3 regions of the Bacteroides sp. AN502(2024) genome follow, and region 2 is predicted to be linked to each of the others. Evidence: riboswitches for the same ligand, from Rfam matches in the RefSeq annotation. Region 2 holds a riboswitch; each other region holds the start of a gene.
What was found. Region 2 has a riboswitch for cobalamin ahead of AB9N12_RS02965 (anaerobic ribonucleoside triphosphate reductase). Riboswitches for the same ligand answer to the same signal wherever they lie in the genome.
Positions count from the first base shown of each region.

Region 1: another riboswitch for cobalamin. It lies ahead of AB9N12_RS01710 (TonB-dependent receptor plug domain-containing protein); the one in region 2 lies ahead of AB9N12_RS02965 (anaerobic ribonucleoside triphosphate reductase).
Region 3: another riboswitch for cobalamin. It lies ahead of AB9N12_RS11095 (TonB-dependent receptor); the one in region 2 lies ahead of AB9N12_RS02965 (anaerobic ribonucleoside triphosphate reductase).

Region 1 is NZ_JBGFSP010000003.1:402,279-406,804, forward strand. Features, by position in the region: gene AB9N12_RS01700 (sensor histidine kinase) at 1-679, shown strand, start outside; gene AB9N12_RS01705 (DUF5106 domain-containing protein) at 1,456-2,400, shown strand; cobalamin riboswitch at 2,483-2,683, shown strand; gene AB9N12_RS01710 (TonB-dependent receptor plug domain-containing protein) at 2,865-4,526, shown strand, end outside.
Region 2 is NZ_JBGFSP010000003.1:744,823-749,348, forward strand. Features, by position in the region: gene rseP (RIP metalloprotease RseP) at 1-601, shown strand, start outside; gene nrdG (anaerobic ribonucleoside-triphosphate reductase activating protein) at 815-1,273, opposite strand; gene AB9N12_RS02965 (anaerobic ribonucleoside triphosphate reductase) at 1,276-3,669, opposite strand; cobalamin riboswitch at 3,709-3,897, opposite strand; gene AB9N12_RS02970 (hypothetical protein) at 3,983-4,174, shown strand; gene AB9N12_RS02975 (TolC family protein) at 4,430-4,526, shown strand, end outside.
Region 3 is NZ_JBGFSP010000003.1:2,847,625-2,852,150, forward strand. Features, by position in the region: gene AB9N12_RS11085 (PL29 family lyase N-terminal domain-containing protein) at 1-224, opposite strand, end outside; gene AB9N12_RS11090 (DUF5074 domain-containing protein) at 260-1,417, opposite strand; gene AB9N12_RS11095 (TonB-dependent receptor) at 1,414-3,477, opposite strand; cobalamin riboswitch at 3,614-3,830, opposite strand; gene AB9N12_RS11100 (ABC transporter ATP-binding protein) at 3,884-4,526, opposite strand, start outside.

The DNA.
Region 1 (4,526 bases), 340 kb from region 2:
CAAACGCCAACTGACCCAGAATATCGCCCATGAACTGAAAACTCCAGTCAGCAGCATTCAGGGGTATCTGGAAACCATTGTCAGCAATGAAAACATCCCACGTGAGAAGATCAACGTATTCCTCGAACGTTGTTACGCACAAAGCAACCGCCTGAGCCGGCTGCTACGCGACATCTCCGTACTCACCCGCATGGACGAAGCCGCCAACATGATCGACATGGAACAAGTGGACATCAGCGTACTGGTGGAAAACATGATCAACGAAGTGTCACTGGAGCTGGACGAAAAGCATATAACAGTAGTCAACTCCCTGAAAAAGAGCATACCGATCAAAGGCAATTACTCACTGCTCTATTCCATCTTCCGCAACCTGACGGACAATGCCATTGCATACGCCGGAACCCATATTCAAATAAAGATCAACTGCTTCCGCGAAGATGAGAATTTCTACTACTTCAGCTTTGCCGACACAGGTGTAGGCGTATCTCCCGAACATCTGAACCGCCTCTTCGAACGCTTCTACCGAGTAGACAAAGGCCGTTCACGCAAACTGGGCGGAACTGGGTTGGGACTGGCTATCGTGAAGAACGCCGTCATCATTCACGGCGGCAACATCTCCGCCAAAAACAATCAGAATGGCGGATTGGAATTTGTATTTACGTTGGCAAAGGAGAAATAAGGAGTAATCCTCCCCTGACGAATTCGCATCAGTTGTCCAAGCTCTCACTAACACACCTCGGCTTCCGAAACCGAAAATGAAAGAAAGACCACTCTGCCTACTTCCTTCAAAAAGGAATATTAAAACACACGAGGATACAATAGATCGGGTCACCGTTCGGAAGATTCACTAAATGCGCACCATTTTCCTTCAGCGGAATCCTATATTTTACATTTTAGAACGTTTTTCTTTCAGCATAGAAGTAAATCGTCACCATACGGTTCTTTTTGGAAGACAAACCATCGGTATACACTCTTTTTGCCATTTTCCTTTTATCATCCGGCGAAGACCAACCAGCTCCCCAAAGTCCCTTTTTATGCCTTTACAGCTTTCTCATCGGGAAACCAACGCTCTATCGGTGAGAAACAGAGGCTTTATGATGGATAAACCAACGCTCTATCTGCAAGAAATAGAGGCTTTATTTACTCTCTAAAATGCATATTTCCTGCTAAAACATACAGAACAAACCGGTATTTCTGCATATTCTTGCATTTACCGATGCGATTTGCTTCCGGTTTAATCATATTGAAGTATTCTTTTCCGACGGGAATCTTAAAAACAGAACATACTCCTCTTTCCCAATCATCCTTTATCAGACTTCCCCTATTCACCATTTGAAACTCAGGCAACTGAAATCAAGATGTTTTTTTGGATAAATATAAAAAGAAAGTTATCTTTGTCTTCCATACATGTATACTTCCATGCACATACATAAGTTAAACGAAATACAGCAAGTCATGAAAACAAATATGAATATCCTAGTTATTGGGTGCATCCTTCTTCTTTGTGCCTGTAAAAGTGGAAACGCTTCCAATCACTGTAAAAATGAAGTTCCCCGAGATACCATTACCACCTTCGCCCTGCCCGCCATCCCCGCCATGATGACAGCTCCGGAGCAACGTGCAGAGTTTCTCGTAAAACACTATTGGGATCATGTAAACTTCGCCGACACCAATTACATCCACCATCCCGAAATAACCGAACAAGCCTGGGTGGACTATTGTGACATACTGAATCACGTCCCGTTGAAAACCGCACAAGAAGCCATGCGGAAAACAATCGAGCAGACAAACGCAGACAAAAAGGTATTCACCTACATCACCGATCTGGCCGATAAATATCTCTACGATCCCAACTCGCCCATGCGTAACGAAGAATTCTACATCCCCGTATTAGACGCCATGTTAGCTTCTCCCCTACTGGAGGAAATAGAAAAAGTACGCCCCAAAGCCCGCCGGGAGTTAGCTCAGAAAAACCGCATCGGCACCAAAGCCCTGAACTTCAACTACACACTTGCCTCCGGTGCCCAAGGCTCTCTCTACCAACAGCAAACGGACTACATCCTACTATTCATCAATAACCCCGGTTGCCATGCTTGTACAGAAACGATAGACGCCCTGAAAAACGCCCCTATCATCCACCGACTCGTGGAACAAAAGAGACTAACCGTCCTCTCCATCTACCCCGACGAAGAGCTTGACGAATGGCGCAAACATCTGAACGAATTTCCTAAAGAATGGATCAACGGATACGATAAGAGATTCGCCATCAAGGAACAACAATTATACGACTTGAAAGCCATCCCTACCCTCTACCTTTTAAATAAGGAAAAAACCGTACTCCTAAAAGACGCTCCGGCACGAGCCATCGAAGAATACCTACTGATGAGAAGCGAACTATAAATAAGAAAACAAGTTCTTTTCCTTTCGTCTTGATACGAAAGAAAAAGAACACTCTCCCCCTTGCAAAAGCGAAATAAACTCCCTATCTTTGCAGCGCATTGGTTTGCTCCTCCCGTGCGGATGGAGCAATTAAAAGGGAATCAGGTGCAAGTCCTGAACAGTCCCGCTGCTGTAAGTTCCATCTATGTTACAAGCAACTCACTCATTGCCACTGGGTACAAATCCGGGAAGGCGTTTGTAACAGGAACAAGTCAGAAGACCTACCATGCAACTATGTTTCACTGCTTTCGAGGAAAAAGCGTTGAGTCTAATGAACCGGACAATCCGTCTATCATTTCATTCATCACTCTGCTTCAGAGAAAGTGTGTTAAAAGAATAAACTCTGCCAAGTTTATTTATGCGTGTCCGGCCGAAGGGATTTCGCCCGGACACTTTTCAATAGCAACAGACCGAGAAAGAAATCGATGAAAAAGAGAACATTCAATAAAGTGATCTTTGCAGCATTCGGCTGCCAGCTCCTGTCCGTACCACTTTTCGCACAACAGCAGAAAGTAGATACGGCACACACATATTCCATTCCCGAAATAACCGTATCAGACATCTACCAGACCCGTGAGACACGATCAACCGCCCCCTTACAAACCTTCTCCCGAGAAGCCCTGAAAAACCTGCATGCCCTGCAAGTCTCCGATGCAGTGAAACACTTTGCAGGAGTGACCGTAAAAGACTACGGAGGTATCGGCGGACTGAAAACCGTATCCATACGTAGCCTGGGCGCACAGCATACCGCCGTAGGTTATGACGGCATTACCGTAACCGACTGCCAAACCGGACAAATCGACATCGGACGTTTCTCGCTCGACAACGTAGACCGTCTTTCTCTGAACAACGGACAAAGCGATAACATCTTCCAACCTGCCCGCTTCTTCGCGTCAGCAGGCATATTGAACATACAGACACTCACGCCACGGTTCACTAAAGGGGAAAAGACCCATATATCCGGAGCTTTCAAGTCCGGCTCCTGGGGATTAATCAACCCCTCCGTTCTACTGGAACAACAGTTCAATAAGAGATGGAGCATGTCAGCCAATGGCGAATGGATGTCATCAGACGGACAGTATCCATACACCCTGCACTACGGAAACAGGGAAGGCGACCTGACATCACGGGAGAAGCGGAAGAACACCGATGTGCAAACCCTTCGTGCCGAAGCAGGACTCTACGGCAACTTCTCCGACAAAGAGCAATGGCGGTTGAAAGCTTATTACTTTCAATCCTCCCGGGGACTGCCCAAAGCCACCACTTTCTACAACGACCATTCTACCCAACACCTATGGGATAAAAACGCATTCGTACAAAGCCAATACAAGAAAGAATTCAGCCGGCAATGGGTATTCCAGACTTCCGCCAAGTGGAACTGGAGCTATCAGCGTTACCTGGACCCCGACACCCAAAACTCTTTAGGGAAAACGGAGAACAGTTATTACCAACAGGAATATTATCTTTCCGCATCGGTATTATACAGATTATTGAACAATCTTTCATTTTCCCTTTCAACGGATGGGAGTATCAACACAATGGATACTAATCTTACCCATTTTGCGCAACCCACCCGCTATTCATGGCTGACGGCTCTTGCCGGGAAATACGTGAATGACTGGCTGACAATCTCCGCATCCGCATTGGCAACCGTTATCAACGAAGATGTCAAAGAAGGTGGCAGCGCGGGCAGTCACCGCAAATTGACCCCTTATGTAAGCGCCACATTCAAGCTGTTCCGTAACGAAGAGTTTCGCATCCGTATCTTCTATAAAGACATCTTCCGCCTACCCAGCTTCAATGACTTGTATTATCAGGAAGTGGGAAACACCAAACTCAAACCTGAAAATGCAAAGCAATATAATATCGGTCTGACATATAGCAAGAATGTATGTACATTCATTCCTTATCTTTCGGCAACCGTTGATGCATACTATAACAAAGTGACGGATAAAATCATCGCTTATCCTACCAAGAACCTTGCGATATGGAGCATGAGAAATTTGGGAAGTGTAGACATTAAAGGTATCGACGTCACCGGAAACTTATCTCTTCAGCCTTGGGAGAAAATCCGTATCAACCTCTCC
Region 2 (4,526 bases):
CTCTTTCTCCGACTTTAAAGAAGCGATGGCAGAACGTAAGAAAAACGAAGCAACTCTGCTCAAAGACAGCATAGATCCGCGCCTAATCACGCTGATTTATGTGCGTAACGGGGCAACAGACACACTAAGCATGCGCGTAGACTCCGCCTACCTGATGGGCGTAACCGCCTGTCTCGCCACAGACCGTCTGCTCCCTATGGTGAAAAAAGAATATACCTTCTTTCAATCCTTCCCCGCAGGTATCTCTCTCGGTGTGAAAACCCTGAAAGGCTATGTAGGAAACATGAAATACCTCTTCTCGAAAGAAGGAGCCAAACAGCTGGGCGGCTTCGGAACGATCGGCAGCATCTTCCCTGCTACTTGGGACTGGCATCAGTTCTGGTATATGACAGCCTTCCTTTCCATCATCCTGGCTTTCATGAACATCCTCCCTATACCCGCATTGGACGGTGGCCACGTGCTCTTCCTCTGCTACGAAATGATAGCCCGACGCAAACCGAGCGACAAGTTTATGGAATACGCCCAGATGACCGGTATGGTCCTACTCTTCGGCCTATTGATATGGGCTAACTTTAATGATATTTTGAGATTTTTCTTCTAGGATTTCGAAGCATAGACTCAGACAGGACAAAATTGAGGAGACTGTCTAACAGGTATCAGTAATAGAAGTCACCCCTGCCAAAGCATATTCTGGCAGGGGTAAAATCGTTAAAATAGGACTTGTTAAATAGCCTCCTCAATTTTTAGTCTATGAGGATTATGATGGAACGCTAGGGTGACCTTGCCAGAGGTTTGATGCCGAGCAATAAGCAGTTTATTTCAGTTTCAAGATCCGTTGATTACTGCTTCCCCTGAACTCCAGATACGGAGAGAAAAGAGCCTGTTCGAAGCGTCCGTCCACCAATACGTTTATATAATCAAGGGCAGCGTTCAAGCGGGGCTTTGCCTTGATTTCTTCGTAACTATATCCTGTATAGCACCACACATTCATTCCCGTCTCCTCTTTCACCCGTTTCAGTAAAAGCAGAAACTCTTCCGGATGGAAAAACGGATCACCACCGGAAAAAGTAACGCCATCCAGTAAAGGATTTGCTTTGATTTCACGGATGATGGCCTGTATTCTTTCTTCCGTCAATTCTTTCCCCGCCTCCGGATTCCAGCTCTCCGGGTTGTGACAACCGGGACAGTGATGGGAACATCCGGCAAGATAAATAGAGTAGCGGATGCCCTCACCATCGACAATCGTTTCAGGATAAGTCCCTAATAAATTCATTTCTACAAGTGTTTTACACGGTCTCTCTCTTCTGCACGTTTAGCAGAGTTCCAAGAACTTAAGTCACCCGTCAGATAACCGGTGATACGGCGCATACGGAGGATGCTTTCACTCTGGCACACCGGACATTTATCGAAGATAACTCCTTTGTACCCACAGTCATGGCAAGTATCTACCGGATGGTTGATAGAGCCGTATCCGATTCCTTCATCGTGCATCACCTTCACAATCTTGGCGATGGCACGCACATTCTTCTGCGCTTCGCCATCCAGCTCCACATACGTGATGTGTCCTCCGCGCGTAATAGCATGGAACGGAGCTTCACACTTGATTTTCTCAACGATACTGATCGGTTCTTTCACGTCTACGTGGAAAGAGTTGACATAATAGTCGCGGTCTGTCACACCGGGGATTGTTCCATATTTCCGGCGGTCCATTTTGGTGAAACGTCCCGAAAGTCCTTCGGCAGGAGTAGCCAAAACAGAGTAGTTCAGGTTATATTTCTTTTTATATTCATCCACTACTTTATTCATTTCCATCACCGCTTCATACAGTGTATCCCATGCTTTCCGGTTGTGTCCGTGACCTTGTCCGTAGAGAGCCACCATCGCATTATGACCACCGATAAAACCGATACCCAGTGTACCGCTACGCAATACATCGCCCACCTGTTCGTTCGCCTTCAGTTCTCCGCCTCCTTTCCACACATTATTTCCCATCATAAACGGGAACTGACGTGCCAAGGCCGTACGTTGATACTGATAACGTTCATAAAGCTGGTCGGCTACGAGCACCGCCATATTATGTACGGATTCGATAAAAATTTCTTTAGCCTTCTGTTCGATGGCATCTTTGTTGCGTTCATCTTCTACCAGGCTTTCGGCTTTGATGCGGGCTTCGATAGCCAGTCTCGGCATGTTCAGCGTAGTGAATGAAAGATTACCACGGCCTAAAGAAGATTTTTCTCCTGCCACGTTCTCAAAGACGCGGGTACGGCATCCCATCGTCGCCAATTCGTAGACGTAACGTTTCGGATCGTCCGCTCTCCATTTCTCGTTTTGGTTGAAAGGTGTGTCGAGGAACATGAAGTTCGGGAACAACGCTTTCGCCGTGGTCTGGCAAGCCTTCAACAGCAAATCGAAATTAGGAGCTTCGTAACGGTCGGTTATTGCCTCTTCGATATTTTCCGCTTTCATCGCTTTCTCAAAGTCTTTCTCCGAGTAAGAAACTCCGTCTTTCACCTTGAAGATCTGAATCGGGAATACAGGTACCTCACCTCTTGTACCCAATCCTTCAATGGTGGCTTTCAGCAATTCTTCGATAACCATCCGACCTTCGGCAGAAGTGTCCGTACCGTAGTTGATGGAACTGAATACCACCTGATTACCCCCACGTGAATGCATCGTGTTGAGGTTGTGGATAAATCCTTCCATGGCCTGATGAGTATCTTTGCGGGTCTGCTGATAAGCTTTCTCGACAATACGGTCAAGGTGCTCCTTGTCTATAATGATTTGTAAAGCGACCAAAGCGATGCGCAATGTTTCGCGTTCAGCTTCAGTTGACTTGATAGACGGAAGATGTTCTTCAATCAATGTGCGGATGGATTTCTCATCGGCCTGATTTCCGTTTTCCATGGCGACATAGAAATTGATGAACGATGCCAGATGCTTCCGGAAAGATTTGGCCACCCCTTTTGCCATGAAGAAATCGAAAGCAGGAATGGCTTGTCCGCCGTGTTGCTCATTCTGGTTGGTCTGAAAGATAATGGTAGCCAGCGTAGCATAGCTTTGGATGCTTTGCGGGGTGCGGATGCTACCGTTCTTTGTGCGGAAACCCCGCTCAAAGAGGTCGTCCATATCATATTGGATACAGGTAGTCGTTTTTGTCGGATAATAGTCCAAGTCGTGGATGTGAATATCTCCCAACTGGTGTGCTTCGGCAAAACGTTTCGGCAACAGGTATTTATAAGTATAATCTTTGGTTACTTCGGAAGCGAACGTCATCATCTGTCCGGCAGGCGTATGACTGCTCATGTTGGCATTGCTCAAGTTGATATCATTCTTGTCGATAGCAACGATACCGTCCATCACTTGCTTCATGTGGGTTTTCTTATCACGCTCCGTATTCCGCCATTCGCGATAAATAATATATTTCTTCGCTACTTCCGGACGTACTTTCATCAACGACTTTTCTACTAAATCCTGAATCTCTTCTACAGTAATAGTAGGAGTAGTAAACTGACTGATTACATTCATCGTGATGTCAGCCACCAACTGCTGCTCATCCTGAATACCGGTTGCACTGAATGCCTTACTGATTGCATTCTTGATTTTACTGATAGAGAAATCTTCTCTTTTACCATCACGTTTGATGATACAAATTTCCGCGTAGTTCATAACTTTAACTCCCGAAAGTTTAAATTTAAAATGTTAATAACTAAAAGAAAAAGCTCCGGCAGGTCTTCTGACTTATCTCTCCCTCGCAACACCTTCCCACACCGCCATCGATGCAGTGGCTTATTGTGCGGATTCTTAGAGAATTACAGCAGCGGGTACTGTCGCCGATTTACACAGCGTTCCCTCATTGGCTAAACCTCTTTCAGCTCCGAAACCGGATACAAAGATAGAAGATTATCCAATATCCCGGTTCGCTTTTAACATTAAATTTGAGGAAACTTTTCTTTCATGCTGATACAGAAAGTTTTCCAAAATGGAAAACTTTCTTCTTATTTTAATGCAAAAAGTATTCGGTTTTCAAGCAATACTTCCAAAAGATTCGCTCGCGGATGATCGTTCTTATGTGGTACATCAGAACAAGCCTTATCCGAGTGGTTGGTTGCAAGAAAACCTGTACTTCTTTCTATTCTTTCCCCTATTTGACATTCCATCTATCATTCGTTAAAAAACATTATATTTGAGCCGGTATAAGGTTACAAGTTACTTGTTTTTTTTCATAATTTTGCAACCCGAAAACAGAAAACAAGTATCAATATGAAACTAAGATATAATCAAATCGCCATTCGCTACAAGAACAAAATGGAAGACTTTCACAGTTGGGGTGTAGCAGCACAGATTTGATAACCCTTCATTTTTCACTACAGAGGATTTACTAGAGAGAATTCTAACTTCTAACTATTCATTAAACTTATTTTCATTTATGAGCAAGAAAAGATGGCTCATAGTGCAGCTATATGCCGTGCTATGCAGTCAGGGAGTGTTTGCCCAAACGCTTGACAGGAGGGTATTGGGTATTG
Region 3 (4,526 bases), 2.1 Mb from region 2:
GTGTAGCCTTCAGAGGTCTGTTCCGTATTCGTGATTATTTTCCCTTGGTTTAACACGTCTACTAAACTCTGTAAAGTTGTGATTTCAGAGTTCATTTTCTTGACTGTTGTTTCCAGTGTTTCTACTCGTCCGTCGAGATCATTGACTTTATCCCATAGATCATCGTCATTGTAGCAACTGAATACCGTAACGGCAGTGAGCAGTAAAAATAGAATTTTTTTCATTGCTTTTATTTTTTAGTTATTAATAGGATTGTGAATTATTGAATCTCTTTTAGTTTCTTATCTGTAAAGGCAATATGTGCCGGAATGTCTCCCGTGGTAACTGACCATTTCTTTTTTCCATCCCGGGAGAAACAGTATAATGTCCCGGGAGTCACATAGTCTTTGGCATCGGTAACGAAGAATTCACCTGTTTCCGGATTGATAGCTATTCCATAAGGTATCTTGATCGATTTTTCCGTCCCATCTGTGATAAAATTGCGGGTATCTGTTTTCTTTGTTTTTGTATTATAAATGGCGTAAGAGACTGTCCAATTGTTGGTGTAATAACTCCATTCCGTGCTGTATACATACAGTGAATCTCTGCAGATGGCCATTTCTGTATTGGGAAGAAGTGGCAATTCATCGGTCACTTTATCAGTACTGGAATCTATTACAAATGTTTTGGAGTAAGTATCATAATAATCTCCCCGGGATGAGACATAAATATTTCCATATCGGTCCAATTCCATTCTATGCAGGTTGATTCCCACATCAATGGTTTTGATAACTTTGAATGTGTTCAAGTCGATGACGGAAACAGTGCGGTCATAATGGGGTACACGATACCCGCCTGAGTTGGCTACATATAGCTTGTTTCCCACAATTACCATTTCTTCCGGCTGGTAGCCGACCACACAGGTATCCTTTACGGTCAGCGTAGTGGTGTCAACACGTGCCACATATCCCAGTCTGGCGTTGGGATCTATTTTGACAGGACCTGCATACGAACTGACGTATGCATATTTATCTTTAAATACGATGTAACGGCAATTAGGTATGGAAATTTGCGTGATGTGTTTGGCTGTCTCTACATTCATCACTTCTACGAAATGAGAACAGTTGATGATGGCGTATAACTTGTTTCCATAGATTTGGAGATCATTTCCCACATCACCCAATTCTTGTACGACTCCCGGATTTCGTTCCGCATAGATATTTTTATGATAGATGCCGGTTTCGTAATCAAAGTAATCAAGGGTAGCTTTGTTGCTTCCCATATTCCCTTCATTGAGTAGGAAGAAGCCTTTGATAGAGGAATTGTTTACTCCGGGGGTAACTTGGTTGGGAGTTGACGGAATGATGTGTTCTTCTTCGCGACAAGAAGCCGACAGAAGAACGAAACAGATAATGACGGATAGAACGGATATTCTCATAGCATGATGTTTAGTTTGATTTTAAAACTTGTACCGGGCATAGGATAACATTGCACTACTTCATATTGCTGATTGAAGATATTATTGATTTCTGCCGTTACACGTATTCCTGTTTTTTCCCATTGAAACATTTTGGATAGGGAAAAATCGTGGGTATACCAAGGCTGTGCATAGTTCTCCGGGATATTGGCGACCGCTTCATAGCGCTCACCTGTATAAATGAAACTATAGTTGCAGGACCATGTTTGGTAACTTCCATTGAGAATGATGGAACCTCCATGCCAAGGTATATAAGGAATTTGGCCTCCATACCACTTACTGGTCGGGTCGGTAAAATCCTGTGCCTTTTGATAGGTATAATTGACGAGAGTGCTAAGTCCCACTTTCCCGAAGCCCCATTCTCCTCGTATGGCTGCATCTAATCCCCGAATCTCCACATGTCCGAGATTAATCATCGTCCAACGGAACTGGTTGGAGGTAGGCATGGCAATGATTTTATCATCTACTTCATTGTAGTAACCATCTATTTGTAAGTCCAGGCTTTTCAGCCAATGGTTATTCCAAGTGTGAGAGAAAGTGATACCCACATCGTATTGGGTGGTATATTCCGGTTTTAAGTCCTTATTGCCTATAAAAGTATAATACAAATCATTGAGAGTCGGCATGCGAAAGACTTTTTTATAAAAGGCCCGTACATTTAGAGGAAGCTTGGTAAATGGTTGCCAAGTGGCTATGACAGACGGAGTGTATCTGTTTTTGGTGCCTGCATTGGCTCCCTTTGTACGTGTATTGTCGTTGACATGAGTATATAACAGGCTTGCCTGCAGCAGGAAACGGTTGAAGTCAAAGGACGTGGCAGCGGAAGTCAGGATTGTATTACGGGTTGGATAGACAAAATCTGTAAGATCGGCTCGTAATGTATTCCATTGAAAATCGTTGGATACTGATATACTCCACCAGGGATAAATGGTGAATAAATGGGCGGTCGAAGCATAGATTTCTTGCTGTCGGTAGTGATTGTCTACGTACATGGTGGTGACATCCAGTCTGGGATCGGATAAATAGTGGAGATAATCGTAAGCATATTTCCCGTTGACCAGCAGGCTGTACCAATTCTTGAAATAGTTTTGAAAAGAACCTTGCACAAACAGATTGGTATCCCACTGTCGGTCCTGATGGCGAAACTTACCCGGTTCTTCTCTTACCGCAGCTCCGGGGTATCCCCGTTCCGAATGGTATAGGTATGCTTTGGCTTTCCATTCTCCTTGGGGAATTTTTCCGAAGAAGGCATTCTCCAAACGTAGCATTCTTACGTCTCCATTTTGACGGACAGCTGTTGTGTCGTAACCATCTTTCTTGGCGTATGTAAATTTATATCGTCCTGATGTATACATGTACTCCGTACTGATGGAACTGCTTATTCGTTCGTTGAAACGATGTTCCCAAAGTAGTGACGGATTGATGGTAGAGAATGAACCGCCTTTTACCCCGATATTCAGGTTGTTTCGCTTTTCTCTTTTGAATACGGGTTTTCGTGTCTGCATATATATGGCACTTGCGGAACTATAATCTTTGGCCGGTTGGAAGATGGCACTTTTCTGACCATTATACAGTGAAATGACTTCCATATTATCTAATGAAAACCTTCCTAGATCGACGACTCCATTTTGTGCATTTCCTAATTCAATACCATCATAAAATACGCCGACATGATGACTGCCCATACTTCGTATATTGACGGTTTTTAGCCCTCCGATACCTCCGTAATCTTTTATCTGGACTCCGGAAAAGTAGCGCAAAGCATCAGCAACCGAGTAAACATTCAGTTTTTCAAGTTCTTTACCGGACAGAATCTGTACAGGAGACATTTTTTTTTGTATCCGGTTGCTGTAGATAGTAACTTCTTTGAGTTTGAGAAGTGTGTCAGACAGAGAAGGCTGATGGCGAACCTTAGACTGGGAAATGGCCGGTAATGTGATAAATAAAGATAGAATCAGACATAATATCCACCGTAAATGGATATAATGCTTATGGTATGAATGAACTTGAATAGAAAACATGTCTTTTATTTTATCGGTATAAAAAATCCGTTTGTTCAGATCTGAGTTCAATCTACACAAGCGGTCATATAGCTATTATACCAAATAAAAGATAATTGCTTATTTTCTATTTGACTACCACCCGAAATCCCGCAGGTGTAAATCAGAGCATCAAGGCAGGTCTTCTGACTCATCTCATTTTGCAACGCCTTCCCGGATAAACTATCCAGTGACTTTCGTGTTGCAATTTAGCCCTCTGATGAAAGAGCGGAGATTTACAGCAGCAGGTTCTGTTGCCGGTTTACACGGCATTCCCTTTTCATTCCTTAACAACGCAAAGGTTGTTTAAGGAAACCTTAATGGTACAAAGTTAGGAAGTTTTTATTAATTAGTTTGTTTTATCTCTAAAAAAATCACCCTATCTTATTTATTTTATCCGTACCCTCATCTCCTGAGCGTCAAACGTGATAGATTCGTTTCTGAACAGTCTTTCTATATGTCCGCTAGCTATCATTTCCGGAGTAGGCAGTGTGTACATCTGCGGATTATCTATGAGCGTGATAGAGTTACAAAGCGATAAGGCGATGTCGAGGTCGTGTGTGGAGAATAAGATGCATTTGCCCTCTTCCTGTGCCAGCTTTTTTAAAAGCAAACATAGTTCGTAACGGTTGGGTAAGTCAAGGAAGGCGGTCGGTTCATCAAGCAGGATGACGGGAGTATCCTGTGCAAGAGCACGGGCAATCATGATGCGCTGACATTCACCATCGGACATTTTATCCATTGTCTTTTCTGTATAGTCGGACATACCGACTAGTTGCATCGCGTTGTCCACTCGCTTTTGGTCTTCCGGTTGCAGTTGACCGATCCAGTTGGTGTAGGGAGCACGTCCTAAAGCTACTACATCTTTACAGCGGAGATTGGCGATGCGTACTTTATCGGTGGTGACCAAACTGATATTCCGGGCCAGTTCTTCCGGTTTCAATGAAGCTATGTTTTTCCCTTGTAGAGCAATTTCTCCTGATTGAGGCTTTTCCAGTCCCATCATGGCACGGAGCAGTGTACTTTTCCCT